DNA from 2 places in the Streptococcus sp. HMSC072C09 genome. Region 1 is predicted to be linked to the other one. Evidence: predicted binding sites of a transcription regulator. Region 1 holds the regulator's gene; the other holds the start of a gene.
What was found. Region 1 encodes HrcA, which represses chaperone genes, less so after heat shock. Its sites were predicted from a motif close to TTAGCACTCNNNNNNNNNGAGTGCTAA; they were not measured.
Positions count from the first base shown of each region.

Region 2: a site for HrcA is predicted at 2,860-2,886, ahead of groES (co-chaperone GroES). Genes of this name have one in related genera too.

Region 1 is NZ_KV811500.1:198,775-214,581, forward strand. It holds gene HMPREF2893_RS05380 (CadD family cadmium resistance transporter) at 19-633, shown strand; gene cadX (Cd(II)/Zn(II)-sensing metalloregulatory transcriptional regulator CadX) at 645-983, shown strand; gene HMPREF2893_RS05390 (hypothetical protein) at 1,196-1,516, shown strand; gene HMPREF2893_RS05395 (hypothetical protein) at 2,187-2,390, shown strand; gene HMPREF2893_RS05400 (ABC transporter ATP-binding protein) at 2,383-3,369, shown strand; gene HMPREF2893_RS05405 (ABC transporter permease) at 3,366-4,160, shown strand; gene HMPREF2893_RS05410 (ABC transporter permease) at 4,162-4,947, shown strand; gene HMPREF2893_RS05415 (CsbD family protein) at 5,745-5,948, opposite strand; gene HMPREF2893_RS05425 (rhomboid family intramembrane serine protease) at 6,259-6,849, shown strand; gene HMPREF2893_RS05430 (VanZ family protein) at 6,994-8,115, shown strand; gene HMPREF2893_RS05435 (ACT domain-containing protein) at 8,400-8,666, shown strand; gene HMPREF2893_RS05440 (PFL family protein) at 8,685-10,022, shown strand; gene HMPREF2893_RS05445 (histidine phosphatase family protein) at 10,104-10,793, shown strand; gene HMPREF2893_RS05450 (histidine phosphatase family protein) at 10,917-11,618, shown strand; gene HMPREF2893_RS05455 (M15 family metallopeptidase) at 11,608-12,381, shown strand; gene hrcA (heat-inducible transcriptional repressor HrcA) at 12,550-13,584, shown strand; gene grpE (nucleotide exchange factor GrpE) at 13,609-14,133, shown strand; gene dnaK (molecular chaperone DnaK) at 14,378-15,807, shown strand, end outside.
Region 2 is NZ_KV811500.1:54,269-70,075, reverse strand. It holds gene groL (chaperonin GroEL) at 909-2,534, opposite strand; gene groES (co-chaperone GroES) at 2,556-2,837, opposite strand; gene HMPREF2893_RS04770 (hypothetical protein) at 2,967-3,260, opposite strand; gene HMPREF2893_RS04765 (PTS system mannose/fructose/sorbose family transporter subunit IID) at 3,362-4,216, opposite strand; gene HMPREF2893_RS04760 (PTS mannose/fructose/sorbose/N-acetylgalactosamine transporter subunit IIC) at 4,200-5,042, opposite strand; gene HMPREF2893_RS04755 (PTS sugar transporter subunit IIB) at 5,099-5,593, opposite strand; gene HMPREF2893_RS04750 (PTS sugar transporter subunit IIA) at 5,608-6,045, opposite strand; gene HMPREF2893_RS04745 (ABC transporter substrate-binding protein) at 6,186-7,484, opposite strand; gene HMPREF2893_RS04740 (response regulator transcription factor) at 7,481-8,164, opposite strand; gene HMPREF2893_RS04735 (sensor histidine kinase) at 8,170-9,486, opposite strand; gene HMPREF2893_RS04730 (substrate-binding domain-containing protein) at 9,486-10,469, opposite strand; gene HMPREF2893_RS04725 (single-stranded DNA-binding protein) at 10,658-11,053, opposite strand; gene ytpR (YtpR family tRNA-binding protein) at 11,154-11,780, opposite strand; gene HMPREF2893_RS04715 (thioredoxin family protein) at 11,790-12,107, opposite strand; gene HMPREF2893_RS04710 (DUF4651 domain-containing protein) at 12,104-12,394, opposite strand; gene pepA (glutamyl aminopeptidase) at 12,537-13,601, shown strand; gene HMPREF2893_RS04700 (DUF1846 domain-containing protein) at 13,846-15,330, shown strand; gene folK (2-amino-4-hydroxy-6-hydroxymethyldihydropteridine diphosphokinase) at 15,668-15,807, opposite strand, start outside.

The DNA of each region.
Region 1 (15,807 bases):
ATTTGAATGAGGTGTTTTATGATTCAAAATATTGTTACTTCAATAATCCTGTATTCTGGGACAGCCGTAGACTTACTTATTATCCTAATGTTATTTTTTGCCAAAAGAAAAAGCAGAAAAGACATCATTAACATCTATTTAGGACAATTTCTAGGCTCTGTTAGTCTAATATTGCTAAGTTTACTTTTTGCATTTGTCTTAAATTATATTCCTAGTAAAGAGATTTTAGGTTTACTCGGTTTGATTCCAATTTTCCTAGGCCTCAAAGTTTTGCTTTTAGGAGATTCTGATGGAGAAGCTATTGCAAAAGATGGTTTGCGAAAAGACAATAAAAACTTGATTTTTCTAGTCGCTATGATTACTTTTGCAAGTTGTGGCGCTGACAATATTGGTGTCTTTGTCCCATATTTTACAACCTTAAATTTAGCGAATTTGATAGTGACTTTACTTACTTTTCTAGTCATGATTTATCTCTTGGTTTTTTCTGCCCAAAAATTGGCACAAGTCCCTTCTGTTGGAGAAACTTTGGAAAAATATAGCAGATGGTTTATTGCCGTTGTCTATTTAGGATTGGGGATGTATATCCTGATTGAAAACAACAGCTTTGACATGCTGAGGGCTGTGTTCGGCTAGGAGAAAAAATTATGAAAAAAGATAGTATCTGTCAAGTGGATGTTATAAATCAACAAAATGTTATAACCGCAACGAACTACCTTGAAAAGGAAAAAGTCCAAAAATCACTTCGTATTTTATCAAAGTTTACCGATAATAAACAGATAAATATCATCTTTTATCTCCTTGCTGTTGAAGAACTCTGTGTCTGTGATATAGCCTGTTTACTAAATCTCAGTATGGCATCTGCCTCTCACCATCTTCGTAAACTAGCCAATCAAAACATCTTGGATACTAGAAGAGAGGGGAAAATTATATATTATTTTATAAAAGATGAGGAAATCAAAGACTTTTTTAATCAACTAGGATAACAACTATTTTTACTACTTTATCATGATTATATATAGGACTTATCTATGAAATTTTTTGATGAAAATTACTCACAAGAAAGACTACTCGTAGCAAATGTTTAAGAAAAAAGTATAATTTAAAGCAAAGCGACCTAGGTAATGCAGGTCAAGTTAGCCAAGTTGAAAAGGGAGGAATTTGAAAGGATTTGTATCTTTTATTTTTTGTTTCATTTATGTCCTATGCTACTGGAATAGTTAGTAGTCATTTCATGAATCATACGGCACAGCTCTTTTATGGACTGATCGTTATTGTTTCAACGGTAGCAAACTGGTTTTTACATAAAGTAATTGATAAACCCAATATAGATCAGAAAGAATTACTTGAAGCTAACGCACAATATAGAAAGTTATTGATACCTGACCAAATAATTAAAGGAGTGGGATTGATTCTATCCTTAATTCTCTATCCTCCGATTATGATGTATAGTGTTTTAATTGCGGCATTTTACATCATAACTTTAAAAACACTATCTGAAAAAAGAGTGAATAACTAAAAAATGGTGATCAAAGTTAGGTGTATTATTTTAATGCTCACAGACCTAAACTATTCCCCTATTTATAATCTATTGATTCATATTTTATGAAATTAATCAGTAGATATCGTTCTGAAAAGCCTTGATAATACGCTGTTTTTAGTCCAACTGAAACCCATACTTTCCAAACCAGGTCTTAAGAAAGCTCGTAAAGCATCACAATTATCAAAACGTTAATCAACACGATACTATCAACGTTTACAGACATTTAAGAAATTTCTCTTGGATGTCTTTTTTTGTCTAGCTAAATTTTACAAATTGGGCAATTTAGGTTACTCAATAATATAAAAAAGATAAAAATTTAAAGTTCGAATTTTAATTTTAAAAAAAGTAATTATTATTGAATATCTGTTCAAACATTTTTTCTTTTCTAAGGTTAATATAAGTATATATAGTTTAAAAAAGGAAGTCAAACATCTTGCTCATAGATTTTTGCATTTTTAAAAAATACATTTTGTCATATAATAATGTGGAAAATTGACGGATTCCTTAAATAATCATATAATATGAAAATGTAAACCCTTACATACTATTCTACTTATACTTGATAAAATGCAAGTTCTTGAGGATCTATAAATATACAGACACTCTTCTATTTATAAAGTGAAATAAAGAATCACGGAGAAAGTTTATGGATATTAAAGAGACATTCAACCAGCTAGACAATACAAAATTTAATGATTTCAATAATCGCCTTGAAGGTTTTGAGAAACTTTTTAAAGACAAATATTATTTTACCCATCCCGAAGATTTTAGCTCAATCTTTAGCATTTTGGTAAAGTATGGAAAAAGTACAAGTAAATATATTTTATCGAAAGGAGAGATATATGAGTGAAATAGTTATTAATGCTCAGAATTTATCTAAAAATTTTTATAATTTTGATTCAAGACTCCCATTTATCAAGAGATTTTTGAAACGTAATCAAATAACGATTCGAGCTGTTCAAGATATTAGTTTTACGATTAAGAGAGGGAGTATAGTTGGCTTTATTGGGAGTAATGGAGCTGGTAAATCCACAACGATTAAAATGTTGACTGGGACTCTTTATCCTAGTTCCGGAAAATTAGAAGTGAATGGAGAAATTCCATTTGAAAGAAGTATAAATTTTAGAAAAAAAATTTCAATAGTAGTAGGAAATAAATTACAGTTATTTCAAGATGTTTCGGCTATAGATTATTTTCAATTGATTGGTACTTTATATGAGGTAGAACCGGCGATTTTACAAGAACGAATTCAGGAGTTAAGCAATTTGTTGAATGTAAAAGATCAGCTTTACCAGCAGGTCCGGACCCTCTCTCTTGGACAAAAAATGAAAATGGAGTTTATCGCGGCATCTTTAACAAGTCCGGAAATATTATTTTTAGACGAGCCTACTATAGGGTTAGATATACAGTCTAAAAAAGATATCAGAACATTTTTAAAGAAAATGAATGAAGAATGTCATACTACTATTATTTTAACGAGTCATGATATGGATGATATTTCGTCTGTTTGTGACGAATTAATCGTCATTGACAAAGGAAAAATTATTTTGCAGGAGTCAATGGATGTTATTTTATCTAAATTTTCTGATTTTAAATATTTAAAGATAAAAATGACATTAGATTTGGTACCAGAGTTATGCTCTGTTAAAGGAGTAGTAGTCATTTCTCAAACAAAATCGGAATGTATACTAAAAATACCTAGAGATTTTGTCTTTGAGACATTAGAATCAATCAATAAGCTTGTAGATATAGAAGATTTTGAAATATCAAATCTTTCTTTAGAAGAAATTATTTTACAAAACTATTTTACAAAAAAGGAGCACAATTGAAAAAAGAAATGTCTATTATTCTGATATCATTTCGATCTATTTTGAACTATAAATCAAGTGTACTATTGTTAATGTTACAGGCAAGTATACAAATTATGATATCAGTATTTTTATGGACGTATATATATCAGAGTAACCAGATAAATATAGCAGGATATGATTTTACCTCAATGGTTCAATACTATTTGGGGACTATAATTTTTTCATATTTTGTTTTTTATCCAGTTGATTGGGAAATCAATGACGATGTTCATTCAGGAAATTTTTTTAGCATATTAATAAAACCTGTTACTTTTTATAAGTATTATTTTTGTAAAATGCTTGGAGATAGGCTTGCTCATTTATTATTTATCATCATTCCTGTCATTTTATTCTCCAGTGTTTATTACAAGAATGAGTTATTAACCATTGAAATTCTTATTTTAGGAAGTATTGCAATTATTCTATCTATGGTTCTATGGTTTTTAATATCATGTTGTGTAGGTATGCTTTCTTTTTGGTTAGAAAATATATTTTTTGTCCTTACTGTTAAAGAAATAGTAATTCAGTTTTTATCAGGAATATTATTGCCTTTAAGTTTTTTTTCAAATAATTTTCGTCTGTTTTTAGATGTATTACCTTTTAAATACTTAGTATATGAACCGCTTCAGATGTTTAGTAATGATACATATAAATTAATAGACTATTTGAGAATTATTTGTATTCAATTGATTTGGTGCATCATTTTTTATATTATATCAAGATTCATATTGAGAAAAGGAGTGGAGCACTTCTCAAATGTGGGAGGATAAAATGTTTAGAATAAAAGTAATTTTTAGGCTACTTCATTTTGGTTTTAAATCTGATATGAATTTTCATTTTGACTTCTTTTGTGGTCTATTTTCGTCGATACTGTGGATTGGTTTACCTATTGTATTTTTTAGATTGATTTTCTTAAACATAGACTCTTTTAATGGTTGGGACTATTATCAAATTTTATTTTTGGTAGGTTCCTACACTATTGTAGATGGAGTTATGATGGGATTGTTAATTAGAAGTATGGGAATTTTAGAATCAGATATTTTGAGTGGTAACTTGGATCAAATTTTATTGAGGCCGTTTGATACTCAGTTGTTCTATATTTTTAGATCATTTAATTTAGTTCAATTCGTGAATACTTTTTTTGGTCTTGCGATCATTTTTATAAGTTATGGAAATTTAAATGTACATTTAAATTCATTAAAAATATTATTTTATATCCTTTCTTTAATGTGTGGTTGTATTATATATTATTCAATTTGGTTTCTAATAACGATTAGTTCATTTTGGTTCCCAACTAAATTTTCAAAAGTAGATGTATTTTTGAATTATATTGGAATTTCTAAGTATCCATATAATATTTTTACAGGTATTAACAGATTGATCACTATGTTATTTGTTCCCAATTTATTAATTGCCAATCCTGCAGTATTAATATTTTTAGGGAAAGATACATTGAACCTATTTTTCTATCAAATAGTTTTTACAGTTTTTTTGATTATTATCAGTCGTACAATTTTTAGAAAAGGATTGAAAAAATATGAAAGTGCAGGAAGATAAACAATGTTGTTCAGTTATATGTTTGACTAAAGGAAGTGATTCGCTGTACTTTGTTTTGTGGTCATTGAAACATCAGATAATTATAAACTATAATTTAAAGAATAGTATTATTAACTTATAGGTGCTAAGAAAAAATTTAAAGAAATTCCCTCATTCAATCAAACTTATTCATATTTTTTAAAATAAGAAAATAGTTGGATTTTGATGATGGTTGATATAAAGCTAAACTGAAAGTACCTGAAATCCAACTGTGTCAAACCAGGTCTTAAGAAAGCTCGTAAAGCTTCACAATTTAGTAAACGTTAATTCGAAAGAATTACAATATTTACAAAGAACACCTTTCGAGGTGTTCTTTTTATGTTTTCATACTAAATTGTGGCAGTTGACGTAGTTGTTGTGGCTTTAGCCACTTACAAATACGGCTGCAATTCGACGAAGTCAATTGCCTCTAAACGTTAATTCGTTGCTGGAAAGCAGAATACAAACGAAAACACTTTGCATCTTGCAAGGTGTTTTTTGTATGAGAACTAGCGGTGCGCAATTAGGATAGCTCTAGCGACTTTAGTCGCGTAGAGATATGCTATGCACAGTTGCCCCAAGAAAACAAGCGAAGCGATATTTGAATGGATAGCAACCACTGCACGCAAAATGTTAATTCGAAAGAATTACTATACTTACAAAGAGCACCCTTCGGGGTGTTTTTTCTATACCTAAGATAAATGGAAAATAAAAACCCACCCTATCTTCCACGGTCAAACATGACTGTAGAAAATAGAGTGGGTCTAGGATGTTAAAGACTATTTGTCTTCTTTATGAAAGATATTTTTAACGCCCTTGATAGCTCCTTCGACAGCTTCTTTTGCATCTTCAGCAACTTCTTTTGCTTTTGAAGCAACTTTTTCAGCAGTGCCTTCAGCTTCTGTTTTTGTATCACCGGTTAATTTACCGAAGCCTTCTTTAACAGAACCCTTCACTTGGTTCAATTTTTCTTCTAATGACATAGCGTCACCTCCGTTAAGTAAATAGTTTTTTAATCTGAATTTAAGACAGTTCATTTAAAAAATTAAAACTATTTAGTTCAGATTAGTATAATTATATGCCCTCTGAAATGGAAAGTCAAATATCCGCTCCGGCATTCTAATAATAGGGATGAGGTCTGAATAATGATCGACTAATAGGTCACGACTTTCAGGATTTCCAGCAAAGATAACGAAAGAAGCCAAAAACTTTTCTGTCTCCAATAAAATAAATGGTATAATGGTCGTGAATGGATACATCGTAACGCTATTTTTTGAAAAAGAGAAGAGAAACATGAAAAGAATCCTCAAAACCTACCCCGTTGTCAGTACTTTGTCTTTAACTTGTTTGTTGCTCGGCCTGTTGACTTCCTTTTATGGGGATGCTATGTATGACCTATTGGCCTTTCATTCGAAGCCGGTCTATGGTTGGCAATATGTCAGTGGGACCCTGATGCACGGTAGTAAAGGCGCACCTATCTGGTTTTTATGGGTCCATTTGTTGTTAAATGGACTCATGATCCTTCCTTTCGGAGGACTGCTAGAAAGAAAAAGAGGCTCCAGACAAGTCTTGATTGTTTTTGTGACGGCGACAGTCCTTTCTTCCATCGTTTTTCACCTCTTAACCCAGGGGCAAGACATTCAGGCAACAGGGATCTCTGCTGTAGGATACGCCTTTGTAACCGGAGGGATTATGCTCCTGCCAAACGTGTGGAAAGAATTTTCACGCACCGTAAAACTGTTTTATCTATTCTTAATTTTTCTATCTGGCCTCATGCTCTTACCAGCAATCACCGGATGGATCTCAACACTATTGCATCTTTCAGGGATTGTGAGTTATCTATTGGTCTTTATCGGAAGTAATATCTTGAAGGGGAGAAGCTGACTATTAAGACGGCTCCTCAGTAAGGTTTTCATCGTACTTCCTTGACTCTTCCTCTACCGGGCCGTATAATATTCTATATCAATGAAGAAATCACCTTTTGTCATTGTGCAAAGGGTGATTTTATAACGAAAAAAAGGAGACACAATGGGGTATATCTCTACTATTAAAACGGCTGTTCAGCTCTTTCCTTTCCTGGCATTTTTGCTGACCTTGCCCTACATGATTTTGAATTATCGAAAATATGGTTCGGTCAATAAATTGCGGGTGCTGATTTTCTATTCTTTTATGCTTTACTTGATGACGGTCTATCTGCTGGTGATCTTGCCTCTGCCGGATCCAAGTAAGATTCATACTAGCTACTCGGAAATGGTCAATCTCCATCCCTTTGCTTTTGTAGTGGATTTTTTCAAGGAGAGCCCCTTTGATCTAGCGCAGACTGGTACATGGATTCAAGCCCTTAAGCATCCAACTTTTTATGTGCCTGCCTTTAATGTCCTGATGTTGATTCCTTTTGGGATGTATCTACGCTATTATTTCAAGTGTGGTTTTAAGAAAACGATTCTTCTGACAGCCCTCTTTAGTCTCTTTTTGGAGCTGACCCAGTTATCAGGTCTCTATTTTCTGTATCCGGGTCCTTACCGCCTAGCAGATGTCGATGATATTATTCAAAATACCACTGGTGGTGGAGTGGGTTATCTGCTCGGTTGGTTCCTGGTATGGTTATTGCCAACACGAGACGAAATTGACGAGCATTCTTTCCGAGTAGGGACCAGAGTATCTGGTTTTCGGATGGGTCTTGCCTTCTTGATCGACTTTGTGATGCTTTCCTTGCTTTACGCGGTAATCGAGCGTTTAGAGATGATTCCTTATGTAGCGGTTTTGGCTGTCTATTTTGGCTTGATTCCCTTGTGGCGTGGCAAAACCTTGGGAATGGCTTTGTTGAAATTCCGCTTGCATTTTGACAAGCAAAAATGGCTTCGCACCATCTGGCGGGGAATCCTAGTAGTAGGTTATTTCTACTTGATTCCTCAAGGGTTGTTCTATTTGATTTCGCTCTTGAATAGCGATTTGACGGACAATTCCCTCTTAACCCTGTCCATGATTTTATTGCTCTTCTTTATGCTCTTATTGTACCTGATCCTCACCCTTGCCATCATCTTGCTCAATCGTCGCTTTCCCTTTGACCGTCTAGCTGGGACTGAGTATGAGAGTACGGTGCGCGTGAAGAAAGAGATCATAAAGGATGAAACTGAATCGTCAAAATAGAGAGAGTGGGACAGAAATCGGTAATTCGTTAGAATTCGATTTCGTCGTCCCACCTCTGCACAGTTGAGTAGGGCTGTAAAAGCTGATGAAATCAGCGTAGTAGAGCCCACTCAACCACTGCGTCTTGCTCGACAACCTAAAAATAATTGAGAGGCTAGGATTTTTGTCCCAGCCTCTTTATTTTTTTATACACGTTTAATATATCCGAACGTTCCCAGTTGAGAAGGGTGATTTTAAGGGGATTGTGCTACAATGGAAGTAAATAGATAGAATGGAGCAGTGAAATGAAAGCAATTATTACAGTCGTTGGTAAAGACCAAAAAGGAATCGTAGCGGGTGTTGCAACGAAAGTAGCAGAATTAGGACTCAATATCGATGATATCTCTCAAACTGTATTGGATGAGTACTTCACCATGATGGCGGTCGTATCGTCAGATGAGAAAAAAGATTTCACACAGCTTCGTTCAGAGTTAGAAGAATTCGGTCAGTCTCTGCATGTGAAAATCAATATCCAAAGTGCAGCGATTTTTGATGCTATGCACAATTTGTAAGATAGGGGTTGAGAATTTATGGACATTAGACAGGTAACAGAAACCATTGCCATGATTGAGGAGCAGAACTTCGATGTTCGGACCATCACCATGGGGATCTCCCTTCTAGATTGTATTGATCCGGATATCGATAAGGCAGCGGAAAAAGTCTACCATAAGATTGTGACAAAGGCTAAAGACTTAGTGGCTGTGGGGGATGAGATTGCGGCAGAACTTGGTATTCCCATTGTGAATAAGCGGGTTTCAGTCACTCCAATTTCCATTATCGGGGCAGCAACCAATGCGACAGACTATGTGCCCTTTGCTAAGGCACTGGATCATGCGGCTAAGGAAGTTGGGGTCAACTTTATCGGTGGCTTCTCAGCCCTGGTTCAAAAAGGCTACCAAAAGGGGGATGAAATCCTCATTAATTCCATTCCTCGTGCCCTTGCAGAGACGGATTTTGTCTGCTCTTCAGTCAATATCGGATCGACCAAGACAGGGATCAATATGACAGCTGTTCGAGATATGGGCCGTATCATTAAAGAAGCATCCCAAGCAGATCCAATGGGGCCAGGTAAGCTCGTGGTCTTTGCCAATGCAGTAGAAGATAACCCCTTCATGGCAGGAGCTTTCCACGGTGTTGGTGAAGCGGATGTCGTCATCAACGTTGGGGTTTCAGGACCTGGTGTCGTCCAACGGGCGATCGAAAAAGTTCCAGGCGCTAGCTTTGATGTATTGGCGGAAACAGTCAAGAAGACAGCTTTCAAGATTACCCGTGTTGGCCAATTAGTGGGTCAAATGGCTAGTGAACGTCTCGGTGTTGAGTTTGGGATTGTAGACTTGTCTCTCGCACCAACGCCAGCTGTTGGGGATTCGGTTGCCCGTGTCCTTGAAGCCATGGGGCTTGAAGTAGTAGGAACCCACGGGACAACAGCAGCACTAGCTTTGCTCAATGACCAAGTGAAAAAAGGCGGGATCATGGCTTGTAACCAAGTCGGTGGGTTGTCAGGTGCTTTCATTCCGGTCTCAGAAGATGAAGGGATGATTGCGGCGGTCCAATCAGGCCATATCAACCTGGAAAAATTGGAAGCCATGACAGCCATCTGCTCGGTTGGTCTGGATATGATTGCTATCCCAGCTGATACTCCAGATACGACCATTGCGGCCATGATCGCCGATGAAGCAGCTATCGGGGTGATCAACCAAAAGACAACAGCCGTTCGGATCATTCCTTATGGCAAGGAAGGCGATATGTTAGAGCTTGGTGGACTTCTTGGGTCTGCTCCGGTAATGAAGGTCAACAAGGCTTCGTCAGCTGACTTTATTGCCCGTGGTGGCCAAATTCCAGCTCCAGTTCATAGCTTTAAAAACTAAGAGAAATCTAGTATAATAGAAGAAAATAGAAAAGTCTGTGATAATGAAACTCCAGACATTTTTCTTGCAAAAGGAGACAAGATGGCTAAAACAAGATTATTTGTGATTCGTCATGGGAGAACCATGTTTAATACCATTGGCCGTGTTCAAGGTTGGTCCGATACGCCCTTGACAGCAGAAGGAGAACGAGGGATTCAAGCTCTAGGAATCGGCTTGCGTGAGTCCGGTTTGGAGTTTACTCGAGCTTATTCCAGTGATTCAGGCCGTGCCATTCAGACCATGGGGATCATTCTTGATGAATTGGGCTTGAAAGACCAGATTCCTTATCGCTTTGACAAACGGATCCGCGAGTGGTGTTTTGGAAGTTTTGATGGTGCCTATGGAGGGGAGCTCTTTCACGGTGTCGTGCCACGTGTGCTAGATGTAGAAGATTATAAGACCCTGACCTTGGAAGACTTGGCTAATGGCATCTGCCAAGTAGATACAGCGAATTGGGCTGAACCTTGGGAAGTTTTAAAAAGCCGAATCCTAGAAGGTTTTGAAGCCATCGCCAAAGAAGTAGAAGAAAATGGTGGAGGCAATGCCTTGGTGGTCAGCCATAGTTGGACCATTCAGACCTTAGTCTGCTTGGTCGAAGGAAAACCAAATCTCAATCTGCCTCTTTCAAATGGTAGTGTTACCCTTGTAGAATATGAAGATGGAAAATTGACGGTTAAGGGGATTGGAGATAGCAGTTACCGTGAGGTCGGTGAAAGCTTGCAAGAATCCTAGTCCATAATGAAAGGCTGACCCTTTGGTCATGGCCTTTTCTTTTTCTCAAAACTTGTAAGAGCTTTCCTACTTTCTTTTTGCAAAAAATGATATAATGAAAGAGATACATACGGAGGTAATACAATGACAAAAACCAGATTATATATTGCTCGTCATGGAAAAACCATGTTTAATACCATTGGGCGGGCACAGGGCTGGTCAGACACTCCGCTGACAGAAGCAGGAGAGCGTGGGATTCGAGAATTAGGACTTGGTCTCAAGGAAGCTGGGCTTTCTTTTGAAGAGGCTGTTTCGAGTGATTCTGGACGCACCATTCAAACCATGGGAATTATTCTTCAAGAACTCGGTCTGACAGGGAAAATCCCTTATCGTTATGACAAACGGATCCGCGAGTGGTGTTTTGGTAGTTTTGACGGTGCTTATGATGGCGATCTCTTCATGGGAGTTTTACCCCGTGTCTTTAAGGTCGATGATTTCCATCAGTTGAGCCTGATGGAGTTAGCAGAAGGGATCGTCGAAGTGGATACCACTGGTTGGGCTGAATCCTGGGGAACCTTGAGTAGTCGGATCAAAGAAGGATTTGAGGCTATCGCAAAAGAGGTAGAAGCAGCTGGCGGTGGCAATGCTATTGTGGTTAGCCATGGTATGACCATTACGACCTTGATTTATCTCATTGATCCAAAAGCGGTCGAAGAATTGGTCTTGGACAACGGAAGCGTGACGGTTTTGGCCTATGAAGATGGTGCCTTTCATATTGAAAAGATTGGGGATCTGTCCTATCGTAAGGTTGGAGCAAAACTTCTAGAGGGTGGCCATGACGAATAAGTATAGACGCGCAAGAAAAAAACGTAAGAAATGGTGGCCTTACCTATTGAGTTTCTTTCTTCTTGTGGTCCTTGGATCAGGAATTGGTGTTTACTTAGCGAAGCCAAGCTTGTTTTCAGGGCTTCAGTTTTGGAAGGCTAAAAAAACAGCTGTAACGACTCCCTCTTCTTCTAAGAAAAAGGAAGAAAAATCAGATTTACCAGCCGTTTCGACCAAAGACTGGCAGTTGATCTTGGTCAATCGTGACAATGTGAAGCCTGAGCTGAACCCACAATTGACAGATGTGGATGCTATCAAAGTGGATAGTCGGATTGTAGAGCCAACTCGTCAATTTTTAGAAGCAGCTCGAAAAATTGCCCCAGAAGAAACCTTGATATCAGGCTATCGAAGTGTGGCCGAACAAACAGAGCTCTATAATGAGCGTGTTGCGCAACTAGAGGCTAGCGGCCTTTCGCACGAAGAAGCTGAAAAGCAGGTGCAGACCCAGGTACAGGTCCCTGGTGCGAGTGAACATCAGACGGGGCTTGCGATTGATATGAGTGTCGAAGCTGGCCAAAGTGATGAGTTGGGCTTGCAGCTGGCTGCCATCGCACCACAATATGGCTTTGTGCTTCGCTACCCAGATGGGAAGAGCAACATCACGGGTGTGAATTTTGAGAATTGGCATTTCCGTTATGTTGGCGTAGAAAATGCTCAGTATATGGCCAAGCATCAGCTAGTATTGGAAGAATATATTCAGCTCTTGAAAAAAGCTGGCAAATAAGAGGAGATTTACTTCTCTAGGTCTTAAGAATGATTTTTAGCACTCTTGAAAAAAGAGTGCTAATTTTTTGGTTTTTTCTCTTGACTTTCTTTTGGATGGGTGTATAATAGAATCATGGTTTAGCACTTAAGTGTTTAGAGTGCTAAAAAATGAAAGAGAGGTGAGGTCATGGTTACAGAACGTCAAAATGAGATTCTCAATCTTGTTGTCGATATCTTTACCAAGACCCACGAACCAGTCGGTTCAAAAGCGCTACAAGATGTCATTCAATCCAGTAGTGCGACCATTCGAAATGACATGGCTGCTCTCGAAAAACAAGGCTTACTAGAAAAGGCCCACACTTCGAGTGGCCGCATGCCTAGTCGAGCTGGTTTTCAATATTTTGTTCAGAACTCCCTTGATCTAGAGTTGATTGATGAGCAAGATGTCTACCAGGTGGTGAAAGCCTTTGATTTCGAAGCCTTTAAATTAGACGATATCTTGGATGCTACGGCCAAGTTACTAGCCCAGATGACGGGTTACACCGCAGTGATTCAGGATGTTGAACCGACACGTCAGCGCTTGACTGGTTTTGAGATTGTTCCATTATCCAACCACGATGCTTTGGCGGTTCTGACCTTGGATGAATCAAAGCCTGTCACCGTCCAGTTTGCCATTCCAAAGAATTTCTTAACCAGTGACTTGGAAATCTTCCATCAGCTGGTTCAAGAGCGTTTCATTGGAAATACAGTCTTGGATATCCACTACCGTTTGCGGACAGAGATTCCACAGATTGTACAGCGCTATTTCAAGACGACAGACAATGTGCTGGATCTCTTTGATTACGTCTTCTCGCAACTGTTTCAAGAACTGGTCTTTGTAGAAGGAAAGGTTTCATCATTAACCTACGCCGATCTTCAGACCTATCAGTTCTTAGATAATCCCCAACATGTAGCCTTGGAGTTACGAGGGGGAATGCCGGAAGACCAAATGACCCAGATCCTGGTTGCAGAATCTCAAGAGAAGGCCTTGAAGAATGTGACGGTGATTAGCCACAAGTTCTTGGTTCCTTATCGTGGGATGGCCCTCATGCATGTGATCGGTCCCGTAGAGATGGATTACAGGCGTGTGATTAGCCTGGTCAATGTCATCGGACGGGTACTGGTTATGAAGTTGACGGACTACTACCGTTACCTCAACAGCAACCATTATGAAGTAAATTAAGACCAAATGAAAGGGGTGTATGCCTTGACAGAAGATATCAAAAAAGAAGACGTGAAAGAAGAGGAAGTTGCCCAAACAACTGAAGAAGTTGTAGAGGAAAGCAACCAACCTTCTGAGTTAGAAGAAGCACAAGCGCGTGCCGAGGAATTTGAAAACAAATACCTTCGTGCTCATGCAGAAATGCAAAATATTCAGCGCCGTGCCAATGAAGAACGTCAACAATTACAAAAATACCGTAGCCAAGATTTGGCAAAAGCGATCTTACCATCACTGGACAACCTCGAACGTGCCCTTGCCGTCGAAGGATTGACAGATGATGTGAAGAAGGGCTTGGAAATGGTCCAAGAAAGTTTGGTACATGCTCTGAAAGAAGAAGGAATCGAAGAAATTCCAGCGGACGGAGCCTTTGACCATAACTACCACATGGCCATCCAAACCTTGCCTGCAGATGATGAACATCCAGCAGACACCATCGCACAAGTCTTCCAAAAAGGCTACAAACTCCATGACCGCATCCTGCGCCCAGCCATGGTAGTGGTTTATAACTAGTCTGTCTTGTCCGAAACGACACTAAACTATGAAAGAAAGATAAAACGCAAGCCGGAGGCTTGCAAGGAAGATATTTCCCGCCGTGGTGAAAGTTTCAGTAGCTTGTGCTACTGAAATAGGGGATTTTTGAGACAGTAGGCTCAAAAATAAGTGATGAAATCCCGAAGGGAGTTGCTCACGTCGTCACCACTTAAGGGAAATATCAAAAAGAAAAAAAGAAGATAAAACTTAAGGAGAAAAACATATGTCTAAAATTATCGGTATTGACTTAGGTACAACAAACTCAGCAGTAGCAGTTCTTGAAGGAACTGAATCAAAAATTATCGCAAACCCAGAAGGTAACCGCACAACTCCATCTGTTGTGTCATTCAAAAACGGTGAAATCATCGTTGGTGACGCTGCAAAACGTCAAGCAGTAACAAATCCAGATACCATCATCTCTATCAAATCTAAGATGGGTACTTCTGAAAAAGTTTCTGCAAACGGTAAAGAATACACACCACAAGAAATTTCAGCTATGATTCTTCAATACTTGAAAGGCTACGCTGAAGATTATCTTGGTGAAAAAGTAACCAAAGCTGTTATCACAGTTCCAGCTTACTTCAACGATGCACAACGTCAAGCAACTAAAGACGCTGGTAAAATCGCTGGTCTTGAAGTAGAACGTATCGTCAACGAACCAACAGCAGCAGCCCTTGCTTACGGTTTGGATAAGACTGATAAAGAAGAAAAAATCTTGGTATTCGACCTTGGTGGTGGTACATTCGACGTATCTATCCTTGAATTGGGTGATGGTGTCTTTGATGTATTGGCAACTGCAGGGGATAACAAACTCGGTGGTGACGACTTTGACCAAAAAATCATCGACCACATGGTTGAAGAATTCAAGAAAGAAAACGGTATCGACTTGTCAACAGACAAGATGGCGCTTCAACGTTTGAAAGACGCAGCTGAAAAAGCGAAGAAAGACCTTTCTGGTGTGACTTCAACTCAAATCAGCTTGCCGTTCATCACTGCAGGAGCTGCTGGACCTCTTCACTTGGAAATGACCTTGACTCGTGCGAAATTCGACGATTTGACTCGTGACCTTGTAGAACGTACGAAAACTCCAGTTCGTCAAGCCCTTTCAGATGCAGGTTTGAGCTTGTCAGATATCGACGAAGTCATCCTTGTCGGTGGTTCAACTCGTATCCCTGCCGTTGTAGAAGCTGTTAAAGCTGAAACTGGTAAAGAACCAAACAAATCAGTGAACCCTGATGAAGTTGTGGCTATGGGTGCTGCGATCCAAGGTGGTGTGATCACTGGTGATGTCAAAGATGTTGTCCTTCTTGACGTAACACCATTGTCACTTGGTATCGAAACAATGGGTGGAGTCTTCACAAAACTCATCGACCGCAACACTACAATTCCAACTTCTAAATCACAAGTCTTCTCAACTGCAGCAGACAACCAACCAGCCGTTGATATCCACGTTCTTCAAGGGGAACGTCCAATGGCAGCAGATAACAAGACGCTTGGACGTTTCCAATTGACAGATATCCCAGCTGCACCTCGTGGTATCCCACAAATCGAAGTAACATTCGACATCGATAAGAACGGTATCGTGTCTGTTAAAGCCAAAGACCTTGGAACTCAAAAAGAACAAACTATTGTGATCCAATCTAATTCAGGTTT
Region 2 (15,807 bases), 140 kb from region 1:
AGTCCTCACCCCTTCCCCTCTACGAATATGTTCTATTTTACCATAAATGATGCCTACTGAGCCACTCTTTCAAAAGAGACTTGATAGGCCTTCTACCTTTTCTCCTAAACAAAAAACTCTCCCGGAGGAATCCGGAAGAGCTTGCGCAAGGGGAATTTGAAAAATATTTTTTAATATGAAAAAGGTCGATAAAATCTATGCTATGTTCAAACTCTCATTTTACTAACAGCGATATTACGATCAAGTTTTATTGTCAATAGACATGTATGTGGGAAGTTCTCCCCTTGCAACAATGTAGACCTGTGATCTACTCTTACTAGTATACACTAGAATTATTACAAAATCAGTTAATTTGTATTGCAATTTGTTGGCAAATATCCCTCTTCCTGAAAACACCACAAACGCTTGATTCCCAAGCATCTACGCAAGTCCTCTTTAATTAGTATTTATCATTTCTGTTACAAAATTTAAAATAAAAATATTATTCCATAACAAATAAAAATCCCAAAGCACGATAAAAAGAGACTGGGACAAAAGTCCTAGCCTCTCAATTATTTTTAGGTTGTCGAGCAAGACGCAGTGGTTGAGTGGGCTCTACTACGCTGATTTCATCAGCTTTTACAGCCCTACTCAACTGTGCAGAGGTGGGACGACGAAATCGAATTCTAACGAATTACCGATTTCTGTCCCACTCTCTTTGAGCTAGTAAGATGATTAGCCAGACCGCACAATAGCGGCTGGCGTCAAATGATTCGTGCTTTAGAACCAATCATGGGTATCAGGTTACGACAGAAAATAAAGAAGGCCGATAACGCCTTCTTTATTTTCTTAGTAAGACACTTCGGCAAGGCACCATGATGCTTGCCGTAGCCTAATGAGGTGCTTCAGCACCCATTAGGCTAAGTGTCTTACATCATCCCGCCCATCATGCTTGGATCCATTCCTGGTCCTGCTGGGGCTGCTGGTTCTGGTTTGTTGGCTACGACTGCTTCGGTCGTCAAGATCAGACTCGCTACGGAAGCGGCGTTTTGAAGGGCTGAACGGCTCACTTTAACTGGATCGATGATTCCTGCATCAATCATATTCACCCATTCACCTGTTGCAGCATTGAAACCTGTTCCGACTTCGGCATTTTTCAAGCGATCAATCACAATAGATCCTTCGTAACCGGCATTGTGGGCAATTTGGCGCACTGGTTCTTCCAAAGCACGAAGAACGATATTGCGTCCGGTCGCTTCATCCCCTTCCAATTCAAGGGCTGCGACTGCAGAGATGACATTGACAAGGGCTGTACCACCTCCGGCAACGATCCCTTCTTCAACGGCTGCGCGAGTCGCATTAAGGGCATCTTCGATACGGAGTTTCATTTCTTTCAATTCTGTTTCTGTTGCAGCACCAACCTTGATTACGGCAACACCACCAGACAATTTGGCCAAACGTTCTTGTAATTTTTCACGGTCAAATTCAGAGGTTGTAGTTTCGATTTGTGACTTGATAACAGCCACACGGTTAGCGATCGCTTCTGGGTTACCAGAACCTTCGACAATGACGGTACTGTCTTTATCGACTGACACTTTAGCTGCTTGCCCAAGGGCTTCAATGGTTGCATCTTTCAATTCCAAACCAAGATCGTCTGTAATGACTGTACCACCAGTCAAGATGGCAATGTCTTCTAGCATGGCTTTGCGGCGATCTCCAAATCCTGGTGCCTTGACAGCTACGACATTAAAGGTACCGCGGATCTTGTTCAAGACAAGTGTTGGAAGAGCTTCGCCATCGACATCATCTGCGATGATCAAGAGTGGACGGTTGCTTTGAAGAATGCTTTCCAACAATGGCAAGATTTCTTGGATATTTGAAATCTTCTTGTCAGTGATCAAAATGTATGGATTTTCAAGGTCTGCCACCATTTTTTCATTATCAGTGACCATGTATTGTGAGAGGTAACCACGGTCAAATTGCATACCTTCAACGACTTCCAGTTCTGTCTCCATTCCACGAGACTCTTCAATGGTGATGACCCCATCTTTGCCAACTTTTTCCATGGCTTCAGAGATGTACTCACCGACTTTTTCAGAACGAGAAGACACAGCAGCTACTTGAGCAATCGCTTCCTTACTCGATACTGGAATCGCATTGTTTTTCAAAGCTTCTACTGCTGTTGCAACAGCTGTCTCAATCCCACGACGGATGCCAATTGGGTTAGCACCTGCAGTGACGTTTTTGATCCCTTCACGGACGATAGCTTGAGTCAAGACCGTTGCGGTCGTTGTACCGTCACCTGCGATATCATTGGTCTTAGAAGCCACTTCTGACACCAATTTAGCACCCATATTTTCAAAATGGTCTTCCAATTCGATTTCTTTTGCGATAGTCACCCCATCATTTGTGATCAAAGGTGAACCAAATGATTTTTCAAGAACCACATTGCGACCTTTAGGGCCCAACGTAACTTTCACTGTATCTGCTAAGACATCGACACCACGGACCATTGCAGAACGTGCATCAGATGAAAATTTAATATCTTTTGCCATTTCTCTTACCTCTTTCTTCTCTTACTCTACAATTGCAAGAATGTTTGCTGTTCCAACGATGGTGTAGGTTTCTTCCCCATCTTTAACTTCAATTCCTGCATGGCTTTCAACCAAAACGTGGTCTCCTGCTTTTACAGCTGGAGCGATGAGTTCACCACTTAGAGTACGCACGCCTTCACCAACGGCCACTACTTCAGCTGTTTTTGTATCAGCCTTGCTCGCACCTGCGAGGACAAAACCTCCAACAGTCTGTTCTTTTTCTTCTACTTTTAAGACCACACGGTCTCCTAATGGTTTTAACATGTTCATTCCTCCATACGTGTTTTTAGCACTCTCTATACGCAAGTGCTAACTTATGTTTCTATTGTATCACTTGGTCAGAAATAGTCAAGAAAAAAACACCTCAAAAATAGATGAGATGTTTCTAAAATATCAATTTAAAATTGTCAATTTTTGATTGAAATCATCGATCACTTTTTGAAGATTGATCCGCCCGCGGTAGATGCCATATCCAAAAACAATCATGCCTAAAATTCCAACCAAGGCTAGTAAAATCCCGAGGATCAAGAGTGGGAGGAAACTTTTGTGAAAGAGATAGATCAATACCACACCAATACTGGCAATGATAAAGAGTAAGCTGAACCAACGACCAAGGTTTTCAAGCATGTGGCGTTGGTACTTGATTTCTGTTTCATATCCATTGACAAGTTCTTGTTTTGTAACCATGGGATTCCTCCTAATAAAAATTGAGAATGAAGTGCAAGTAAAGGAGGTCCATTCACTTCATTCTCAAAAACTCCTACTAGCAAATTCGTTTGTTCTTTACCTTAGTATTTAAGATGTGGGTCAAAGATACCAAGGGCAACACCGATCAAAGCAACTACAACGAGAAGTAACATAACTTTGTTTGGTGAAATTTTTTTCTTAGACATCAACCACCAGCAAAGAGTGATGAAGGCTGCTGTCAAGAGACCTGGATAAACACCATCGATCTTTTCTTGGATGTTCAAGAAGACTTTTCCTTCAGAATTCTTGAATTGAAGGGCTGTTGTAACAGATACCCAAGTAGCTGCTACGGCACCGATAACCATACCACCGACAACGCTGATCGCTTTACGAAGAGCTTGTCCTTTTGGTCCTACAAGGAATTCAACGGCTTTATCCCCTAATTGGTAACCTTTGAAGAAGGCAAAGCGCATACCAAAGTAGACTAAGAGGTTCCATACGACGATGTAGAAGAGAGCACCAGCGACGTTACCACCTTTAGAAAGTCCAAGGGCAATCCCTAATAGAACTGGAATCAAGGTACCAACGACCAATGAGTCACCAATACCAGCGATTGGTCCCATCAAACCGGCACGCATACCGTTGATGGTTTCGCCATCTACTGCATCTCCGTTTGCACGCGCTTCTTCCAAACCAGCTGTGATCCCTACAACAAGAGATCCAAGTTGTGGTTCAGTGTTGAAGAAGGCCGTATAGGTTTGCATAGCATCCTTTTGTTCTTCTTTTGTATCATACATTTCTTCTACGATTGGAAGCATAGAAGTCAAGTACCCGAAGGTTTGCATATGTTCTTGAGAGAAACAAGTCAAATGACCATAATACCAATGATGGAATGCTTTTGCTAATGTTTTCTTTGAAATTTTCTTTCTATCAGCCATTTTAAATATCCTCCTCATCATCGTCTTGGTCCACCACTCCGGCTGGAGCAGCTTTCATCGATTTGATCACTTCAAGTTCATAGTAGATTACTGCAAAGATTAATGAAACAACGGCACTGGATACCAAGTTCAATCCGAGAGATTTTGCCAAGGTAAATCCAACAAAGAATGGAATGAAGTCAGTTGCTTCTGTAACAATTTGTTTCAACAAGATGGCAATACCGACACATGGGAGAAGAGCACCGACTGTAAAGAGGGCTTTCATCCAGTAACCATCCATAGGAAGGTATTGTTTCATCAAATCAACCATGTTTTCACCGTATTTGGTGATAATCATTGTTGGAAGGAAAGAGAAGAGGAAGTGAGAGATCCAAGGGTAAACCCAGTCAACTGCGTAGAGTTTTTTGAAGTTTCCTTCTTCAACGGCTTTCCAACCAATGTGTTGCCAAACCAAGTTCATAGTAGCGGTACCGTAGAAAAGAACTGTACCAATTGTCCCAACGGCTGCACCGATTGGAGCTGCAGCTGCGGCGATTCCTGCTTCATCTGTGATGTTATTAGCATGCACAAACAAGATAGCAAGAGGAACACCGATGTAAGAGATGGCACGCACATCGGCAGATACGGTACCACCAGGTGTTACCAAGGCGATATAAACGACTTGAAGGGCAACCCCGACCATAATACCGGTTGTCACATCTCCAAGAATTAAACCTGAAATCAACCCACCGATCAAGGGACGACCGAGTGTATAGTTCCCGATACTGGAACCTCCCATACCAGGCATTGAAGACAAGCTGGCGAAAATACCAAGCAAGATTGCTTGAATCCATGAAATTGTCATAACAAACGCTCCTTTTGTTTGTAAATTTATTTACCTAACAGATCAGACTGTTAGTTCTAAAAACCAAATTTTGATTTGAAATCATCCCAATAACCGATGGAAACATCTGGCAACAATTGGAATTTCACCTTGTAGCCTGCTGCTTGAATAGCTTGGAAGGCTTCTGCTTCTTCCTGAGTGATGGATTGGTTATTTCCCAATTTCACAGCTCCAGGACGATCATTTGCAGGGCCAACAATGATTTCTTTGACATCACCTGGGACAAACCCTTGGTCGACCAAAATTTCCTTCATATCGATTGGATTTTTGGTGATCAAGAAGTAACGACTATCTGATTCTGTTACTTTTGCTGATTTTTCTTTAAAGGCTTCCTTTGTCCATACAAAGGTTTTCTTGTCTGATGCGCCTTTGTAAGCTTGAATCAAAACCTTGTTTGATGCTGCTGCATCGTTTACGGCAATCAAACCATCACATGGTTTTTCTTTTGCCCAGCGTGTGACTGTCTGACCGTGAATCATGCGGTCATCAATCCGTACAAATGTTACTACCATAAGGTACCTCCCTATTAAATATCGTCATCATCTTCTTCAGCACCAGCGGCTGAAATTTCAAAAGGCTGTAGTGCAGATCGTGCTTCTGATAAGATGGTGGCTGACAAATCGTCTCCATCCAACACATCCTTCATCACAACTGCCGTCAAGGCCATGGTAAGGTTCATCCCACCAAGGATCAAGGCTCCATCGAGCTTTCCAGCTTCTTCTAGAACCGTGGCTGCAGTGGTTAATGGACTACCACCTACGATATCTGCCAAGACCAAAACAGAATCATCAGCTGTCAATCCTGAAATGCTCTCTCTGAAATCAACTGCGAAGTCATCAACTGATTTTCCTTCTTTGAGTCCAACTGCGATGACCTGATCCAACTTGTCACCAGCAAACATGGCTAGTGATGTTTTTAGACCTTCTGCCAGTCCACCATGACTGACCAAAATGAGGTATTTCATTTTGCTACGCCTCCTTTATTTGACTCTATTGTAGACTATTTGAAAGCGCTTTTACATTGTCAAATGTCACATTCCCAATATGACATTTAGCAATAAAAAAATGACATCTGTCACTTGACAAAATGCCATCTTATTTTACTCTAAACTCCTACCTGTAGACTACTTTCAATCTCCCTCTGAATTTGAGGCAAGCGGTTCTCGACATCCTGATCACGCAAGGCATTGCCAATCAAGTAATCTAGCTTTTCTAGCACCTCTTTTGAGACATTTTTCGGACTACTTTCAACAGCTTGTTCCATGATGCGGTTCAAGGTCTGATTGGTCAAGGAATCTGTTCCAAAATCATCCACCTGCAAAAGGTCTTTACTAGAGCGACTCTTGACTACCTGTGGCATGACAGAGATCCCTTGGGATTGGGCAAAGAGAGTTTGTTGAATGTCTGGATCCTCTGTCAAAAGTTGCATCAATTCCCAAGCCAACTTGGAATGAGAACTCCGAGCTGACATAGCAAAAGAAGTCGTCGTGACTAAGGTTGCCTTGGTCGTTTTTGACTTAGCAGGCATCGGGATACAGGTCCAGGTGAAGTTTGAATATTTTGAAACGTGGTAGGGATAAGGTTTATAGGTCCGATATTGGGCCAAGGTCATGGGATAGAAGGCGACTTTCCCCTGGTCAAAATCTTTAGAGCTCACCTTGTAATTTTTATTTAGATCTTCCAATTTTTGCAGAAAAGTCAAAGACTCTTTCACTTCTGGAGCTGTCAGCTTGAGCATGCCTCCTTGGAAAAGATGACCTCCATTTGCCGCCAAGGCTTCTTTCCAGGTGTATTCTGTGCTCCCAAATTGGTCCAATTGCCCATCCCCATTGGTATCTTTGGTTAGTTTCTTGCAAATCGTATAGAACTCTTCAAGGGTCCAGCCTTCTTTGGGAACCGCGATACCTTCTTTATCTAAGAGATCTTTATTGACACACATCAAAATCGGATTGCTTTCATAAGGTAAGGCATAGGTTTGCCCCTGATAGACACCCGATTCAAAGGCAACGGGATAAAAGGCAGCTTGATCTTTTCGATCCATATAGCCGTTTAACTTTTCTAATACGCCTCGCGCTGCTAATAAGGAAAGATCTTGCTCAGAGACCATAAACACATCTGGCGTCTTTCCTGAGACAATCTTTTCAGAGAGCCAGTCTGAATAATCTGACTGCGGAATCCCGTTTTCATACTCTACACGGACGTGGGGATGGGATTTTTCAAATTTTTGAATCGCTCGATCCAAGGCATGGGAACGTTGACTGGTCGGCACATCCCAGCTAGAACCTGCATAAACACCGATATGGAGTACGGTCGGTTGCTGTTTCCACCAATAAAAACCTGCGCTCGCACAGAGCACAACAAGGAGGCCAATCCCCCAACAAAGATGCTTTCGCTTCAATTTCATTCTGTATTTCCTTTAGAAAAATCACGTCTCGTCACTCCTGTTTGGACTGACCAGATCGCTAATTGCGTTCGATCTCGTAGGTTTAATTTCGCCAAAATCGTTGATAAGTAATTGCGCACGGTTCCTTCTGACAAGAAGAGTTTGGCCGCAATTTCTTTATTGGACTCCCCATAGCCGACTTCTTGGATAATGCGCCATTCCGTCGTGCTCAAATCCTTGACATTGTCCTCATCTACAGCAATAGAGAAGTTGGTTTTGGCCATTTGTGAGAAAATTTGAAAGACTTTACTAGCGATATTCGGGTTGATCATGGCTCCGCCTTGATACACCACCTTAATCGCTTCATAGAGTTCCTCTGTCGAGGCTCCCTTTAAAAGATAACCTGAAGCACCATACTTGAGTGCACTATAGATAAATTCATCATCATCAAAGGTCGTTAAAATAATAATTTTGATATCCGGATAGTGCTCTTTTACCTCTTTTGTCGCCAAAACCCCATCCATGCCTGGCATCCGAATATCCATTAAGATCAGGTCAGGATGTGTCTGTGGAATGCTCGACAAGACGTGATTCCCATCTTCCACTGTGGCCACCACTTCGATATCGGGGTGGGCTGACAAAATAATTTTCAGAGATTCTCGAATCAAGGCCTGGTCATCTGCCACCATTACTTTTATCACCATCTCTATCTCCCTTCTTTATATTTCGGTAAACTGACGCGCGTGAAAAATCCATCGCGACTTTCAAATTGAAGCTGTCCTCCTAGGATGGAAATGCGCTCCATCATCTGCTTGAGCCCATAGCCATAGGTCAAGGTTTCAAACCCAACCCCATTGTCCTGCAACTCGATCAGGTAATCTTCTTCATTCTCAAAAAAATGAAGGCTCATCTGACTGGCATGACCGTGACGAACCGCATTGGTCATAGACTCCTGGATCACACGAAAGATCGTATCTTCAATCATGACGTCCATATCGACATCGACCCATTCATAGTGTAAATCAACCTGCAACTTGGAAAGCGTCTGGTACTCGCGGATCATCTTTTCTAAAGCATCTTTGAGGGTTCGTCCCTCAAGGGCACCTGGACGGAGGCGGTTGAGAGAGCCTCTCACATCCTGGATTCCTTCACGAACCACTTCTGATACACTTTTCACCTGCTCTTTTGCCCGATTGGGATCGATATCAATCAAGACTCCGACAGCATCTAAACCTGCTGAGATCCCTGTTAGCGCATGCCCCAAGGTATCGTGAATTTCCCGAGCAATCCGCTTGCGCTCCCGATCCTCTGCAATCTTCTCAGACAAGGCCATATAGTTGTTCAACTCCGTATTGACCTTCGAAACCATGGCCAACTCTTCTTCTACTTCGTGGTTTTCCGCAAGAACATTCATAATATAGAACAAAAGCGAAATAATGAAGAGCACCATATTCAAGGCATAGAGGGAATTCTTTAAGAAAAAGGCCAGAATCCGAATGGAGGCAGGATAAAAATGAATATAGACATCCAGAGAAGGTATCGGAAAGAAAAGCGAAAAGACGTCTGAGTTGGTCACAAGAAGCATCAAGAAACTCACTAGGATAAACGCAAACCAATACTTGCGGTCGCGCTTGGTATTCAACTCTTTGGAACCATAGAAGATATCCGCAAAAACTAATAGAATAAGCCCGTTATAAGCTACATTTTGGACCCACATCAAGAGCAACATCAGGAGGATCTCCAGAATGTTCCACTTATCAAAAATGGACCATCGACTCGTTTGAGACCGGTAACGACTCATGGAGATCAAGGCAATCCCAGCAAATAAGAGCGCAGACAACCAAAAAGTTGTCGAAGGCGCAAAAGGAATACGCTCTAAACGTTCTACTAATAGGGAGGCTTGTCGTTGGGCAATGATATAGTTGGTTGCTTGAAGATAGATGATACTGTTGAGCATCACAGCGATAAAATTCACGACCATCAGAATTGCCAAACTGTATCTCACACCTCTAAATTTTCTCATTACTGCCACCCATTCACATCAAAGTGATCGATGTTTTCCTTTGTCATCATTTGAACCGGAATGGTTATCTCTTTTTGGTAGCTCTTCCCAGCCGTCATATCTTGGATGACCTCCATCACACGGTCTCCCATCTTCAACGGAGACTGGGCAACGGTTCCTACGACATCATCTGTCGAGTGCAGCAAGGCTTTCATATCTGGTGAGCCATCAATCCCATAGATCGCAATGGGATGGGTGATTCCTTGCTCCTTGATCGCTGCTAAAGCTCCTATAGCTGAACGGTCATTCAAGGCGACTAGAGTATCGACATTCCCCCCTGACTGCAAAAACTTACGGACAGCGGGCATGGCGATCTCCGTCTGACCCTTGGTTTCTAGTTCCGAGATGATCTCATAAGACCCATGCCCTTTGATGGTATCCTTAAATCCCTGAATCCGCGTATCTGCTGAAACAGTTCCCTTATGCTCCAAGAGAAGGATCCGAGCATTTGAAGAGCGTTTCATCAACTCTTTCGCAATCAAGACTCCTGCTTGGTAGTTATCAGAGACAATGCTGGCATCCGGCTTAAAATGCTTGAGCTGGGTATCAACTGCAATGATCTTAATTCCTTGTTTTCTAGCTTTTTTAAGAGCTCTTAAAATGGGCTGACTATCCCCTTTGACCGGATTAATCACAATCACATTTACTTTTTGGGCGCAAAAATCATCGATCTGCTGGCTCTGCCTTTTTTCATCCAATTCCGGATCTCGGACAGATACAAGAGCCCCTCTCTCATCGGCAATTCGACTAATTTCCGAATGAATACTTTTATAGAACTCATTGTTCATGGTCATATAGGTGACACCGATCTTGGTCTGATCCTTGATGCTACTGGTTTGACAAACGGCATAGATCCACAAGAGGATGCAGGCCACTGGAATCACCAGTAAAACCCGTTTTATCAGCCATTTCAACCGTTCTTTTCTTTCTTCTTTCCCCTTCAAACTCCGTTCCTTTTCTGAAAATTTTGAATATATATTACTTTATTCTACTACTTTTTCAAGAAAAGTGCTGGCTTTTATTGTACAGATGCATATTTTTGCTTTATTTTTAAAAGAGTAGTTCCCGAATGAAATCCCTAGCAAGTATCAAAAAAGCTGGTCTATAAACGAACCAGCTTTCTTTTTTGATCCTAAAAAGGAAGATCTTCTTCTTCTAAGATGATATCGGCTAAATCTCCCGTTCCACCATTTTCACGCATCGCTCGCTGAGCGCGGCTCTCTAGCAACTGAAAACTTTGGCAGAGGACCTCTGTCACATACTGCATAACTCCATTTTTCTCGTAGTGGCGCGTCCGAATCTCTCCATCCAAAGAGATCAGGCTCCCTTTGCTAGCATAACTAGCCATGGTTTCAGCCAATTTCCCCCAGACAACGACATTGACAAAATCAGTCTCTCGCTCCCCGTTTTGGTCCTTGTAGCGACGATTGACCGCAACGGTCACTCGGGCAACGGATTTGTCTGTGCTGGTTTTATGCAATTCTGGAGCCGCTACTAAGCGACCGATTAAAACAACTTTATTATACATCATTTACCTCCTATCTATTTATTCGAAAAAATTTTAAAAAATGGAGGTGACAAACCAAAATCAAAAAATCTAGGATTCAAAATATCCTAGATTCTTCTCTTTATTCGTGCCAGTGACGAGCAGGATCAAAAGGTGTCCCTGCTACTTCTGCATCATCCAATTCAATAATGCCTCGTTTTTGAGGAGCATTTGGCAAGTGCAATTCACGCGGACTGCACATCATGCCATAACTTTTTTCTCCACGAAGAGCCCCTGGGAAAATCAAGCTACCATCCGGCATCATGGCACCTGGAAGAGCAACAATGGTCTTTAGACCCACCCGCGCATTTGGAGCTCCTGCTACGATCTGAACTGTCTTATCTGGTCCAACTGCTACCTGGCAGATATTCAAGTGGTCACTATCTGGATGGGCCACCATTTCAAGGATTTCTCCCACCACAAATTTTGGTTCCCGATCGTTGACCAAACGTTCTGCGAAGCCTTCTCTTTCCAATTCTTGGTTCAAACGATCCACTTGCTCATCTGTCAAAAAGACTTGGCCCTTGCCTTCGATGGCGAAGAAAGATGAGGCGTCAAAGATATTCCAGGCAACGGTTTCTTGCTTGTCCTCACGGTAAACGCGAGCCACTTTTCCTTTTCTCTCCACCGCGAGCTTTGCATCTCCACTATTTTTCAAGGTCAGCATCAAGACATCGCCGACTTGTTCTTTGTTGTATGTTACAATCATGATTTTCTCCTATTTTAATCCTGCTAAGAATGCTGTAATCTGCGCTTTGGTTTTCCGATCTCGATTGACAAACCGACCGATTTCCTTATCCTTTTCCAGAACCACCAAACTAGGGATCCCATAAACATCCCAGACTTTCGCCAGATCCATATAGGCATCTCGGTCAATCAAGATAAAGGTAAATTCAGGATTTTCAGTCTCAATCTCCGGCAAAAAAGGCTTGAGGTAACGACAATCCCCACACCAATCTGCTGAAAAGACAAACACTTTCTTGCCATCTTGCTCTACATATGAAGCAATTTCTTCTAGAGAATTTGGTATAATCATAGTTTTTCCTCTTCGTAATGCAAGAGACCGTCCTCGTAGATAAAGCGGTAATGGCGCTCATCTTCAAAAATGACACCACCTACTAAGCGCTCTTCACTCGACTCGTAGAGTTCCACATACAGAGTCGCAATCGTCCCCATGGCTTCCATTTGCTCCCGTACTTCTGCTACCAATTCTTCTTGGGTACGAAGACGCTTTTGATCTTTGGCAATTTTATAAACACCGGCCGCAAGAGCTCCTGCACTTGCTAGAGCCAGACTAGACAAAATAATTTTTTTAGCTTTCATAGTGCCTATTGTAACACAAAATAAGCAGAGGGACAACGGTCTAAGCTGGATCTCTCCCTCTGCTTTTTGGGACTGATTTCCATAATAACGCTACCATCCTTGTATAAAAAGTGATAAAATAGCATCAGAAAGAAGGTAACCTATGACTGATTTATTTTCTAAAATCAAAGAAGTAACTGAAATCCCTGCTATCTCAGGTCATGAAGCTCCTGTACGGGATTATTTGCGCCAACAATTGACCCCTCATGTGGACGAAATCGTGACAGATGGTCTCGGTGGGATCTTTGGGGTGAAACACTCAACAGCAGCCGATGCTCCTCGTATCTTAGTAGCTGCCCACATGGACGAAGTTGGTTTTATGATCAGCGAAATCAAAGCTGACGGAACTTTCCGTGTTGTCCCAATCGGAGGTTGGAATCCGATGGTCGTTAGCAGCCAACGCTTCAAACTCTTTACACGTGACGGACGTGAATACCCTGCGATTTCAGGATCTGTTCCTCCTCATTTGACACGTGGAACAGGTGGACCAACCGTACCTGCCATTAGCGACATCGTCTTTGATGCAGGCTTTAGCTCTAAAGCCGAAGCTGAAAGCTATGGGGTCCGTCCTGGAGATACCTTGGTCCCAGATAGCTCTGCGATTCTCACTGCTAATGGTAAAAACGTCATCTCCAAAGCATGGGATAACCGCTACGGCGTCTTGATGGTCAGCGAATTGGCCAAGAGTCTTTCTGGACAAGCCTTAAACAACGAACTCTATGTAGGAGCCAACGTTCAAGAAGAAGTGGGACTTCGTGGAGCCCACACTTCAACCACTAAATTTGATCCTGAAATCTTCCTTGCTGTAGACTGTTCGCCAGCAGCCGATGTCTTTGGAGACCAAGGCGCGATTGGGGAAGGAACACTGCTTCGCTTCTATGATCCAGGTCACATCATGCTACCAAATATGAAAGATTTCTTGCTCACTACTGCTGAAGAAGCGGGCATCAAATTCCAATACTATTGTGCCAAAGGTGGTACCGATGCAGGTGCAGCGCACTTGAAGAATGGTGGAGTCCCATCAACCACTATTGGTGTCTGTGCACGTTACATCCACTCTCACCAAACCCTCTATGCCATGGATGATTTCTTGCAAGCGCAAGCCTTCTTACAAGCGTTGGTTAAGAAATTGGATCGCTCTACAGTTGATTTGATCAAACACTATTAAACAACATCGATCTGAAGCCCCGTAAGGGGCTTTTTTAGAGGGAAAACAAACTTCTCTTGGAAACTTTCCACCGTGAGTCACCATTGAGCCCCTTGGCATCCACACTCCCCTTAGGAAAGTATCTTAGAATATTTTATCTTCCATCTGTTTTCTGATATAATATGAAAGAATGAAATGGTAGGGAACGGAACACTCATCCTTGGATTTGTGTGGCAGACCCTTCCCTTATATACAGGAGTTTTACATGAAAAAACAAGCTTTTAGTTCTGAAAAGTATTTGAACTTGCAACGTGACCACATTATTGAGCGGATCAACCAATTCGATGGCAAGCTCTACCTTGAATTTGGTGGTAAGATGTTAGAAGACTTCCACGCTGCTCGTGTCCTCCCTGGATACGAACCAGACAATAAGATCAAGTTGCTCCAAGAATTGCGCGACCAGGTGGAAATTGTCATTGCCATCAACGCCAACAACATTGAGCACTCAAAAGCCCGTGGAGATCTAGGAATTTCTTATGACCAAGAAGTACTGCGCTTGATCGACAAATTCAATGAATTAGGGATCTTTGTAGGCTCTGTCGTCATCACCCAATATGCTGGACAAGCTGCAGCAGACGCCTTTCGCAAACAACTGGATAAGAGCGGGATCGCCTCTTATCTCCACTATCCGATCAAGGGCTATCCGACTGATATGGACCACATCATCTCTCCTGAAGGGATGGGGAAAAACGACTACATCAAAACTAGTCGCAATTTGGTCGTTGTGACAGCTCCTGGCCCTGGTTCTGGTAAGCTGGCAACTTGTATGTCCAATATGTACCATGACCAATTAAATGGGATCAAATCAGGTTATGCTAAGTTTGAAACCTTCCCAGTATGGAATCTTCCTTTGCACCACCCAGTCAACTTGGCTTATGAAGCAGCGACTGCAGATCTAGACGATGTCAATATGATCGATCCCTTCCACCTCCAAACCTACGGGGAAACGACGGTCAACTACAACCGCGATATCGAAATCTTCCCTGTCTTGAAGCGCATGTTGGAACGCATCTTAGGAACCTCTCCTTATGCTTCTCCAACAGACATGGGTGTCAACATGGTTGGCTTTGCCATTGTGGACAATGACGCTGCGATTGAAGCTTCCCAACAAGAAATTATCCGTCGCTATTACCAAACCATTTTGGATGTCAAAGCCGAGCGTGTCGGTGAAGGAGCTGTCAAAAAGATTGAGCTCTTGATGAATGATTTGGGCATTACTCCAAATGATCGGAAAGTAACCGTGCTTGCCCGCCAAAAAGAAGAAGAAACAGGTGAGCCAGCCTTAGCCCTTGAATTACCAAACGGCGAGATGGTAACCGGAAAAACCTCTGATCTCTTTGGCCCAACCGCAGCCCTCTTAATCAATGCGATCAAGAAATTGGCGCATATTGATAAAGAAACCAAATTAATCGAGCCAGAATACGTTCAACCCATCCAAGGCCTGAAGATCAATCATTTGGGTAGCCGTAACCCTCGTCTTCACTCGAACGAGATCCTCATTGCCCTTGCCATTACAGCCATGAGCAATGAAGACGCTAAACTTGCTATGCAAGAATTAGGCAAGTTGAAAGGCAGTGAAGCCCACTCAACCGTGATGCTGACAGACGAAGACAAGAATGTCCTTCGTAAGCTCGGTATCAACGTCACCATGGATCCTGTCTACCAATACGATCGCTTATATCGTAAATAAACTCAGACAAACAAAAACAATCCCTGCTCTAGGAATTGTTCAGATTGAAGACAAAGTCTTCTTAAAAAACTTTCCTTAGGTGAGTACGGACGTCAGCGAACTTCGAAGAAGTTCCATGACTAATTATTGAGCCTAAGGTCTCAATAATTCCGAGTGCCTGAAACTGAGTCGTTTCAGGCACTTTTCTCACGGCGGAAAGTTTCAGAATATGATTGAATAACTATAACGAGTATAATTTTTAAAGAATTGATTAAATTTTATTAAAGATTCGTTTCTCTACGCTCTCAACAATCCCTCGAACAGGGATTGTTTTTTATTATGATGCAAAGAAGAGAGACTATTTGACAGCCTCCCATAATTGGCGAATGGGCTTTCTTTGAACAGGGTCCACAAAATGAGGAGCAATTTCATTCAAAGACTCTAGGACAAAGGCACGTTCTGCCACATAAGGATGCGGCAAGATCAAGTTTGGACTGT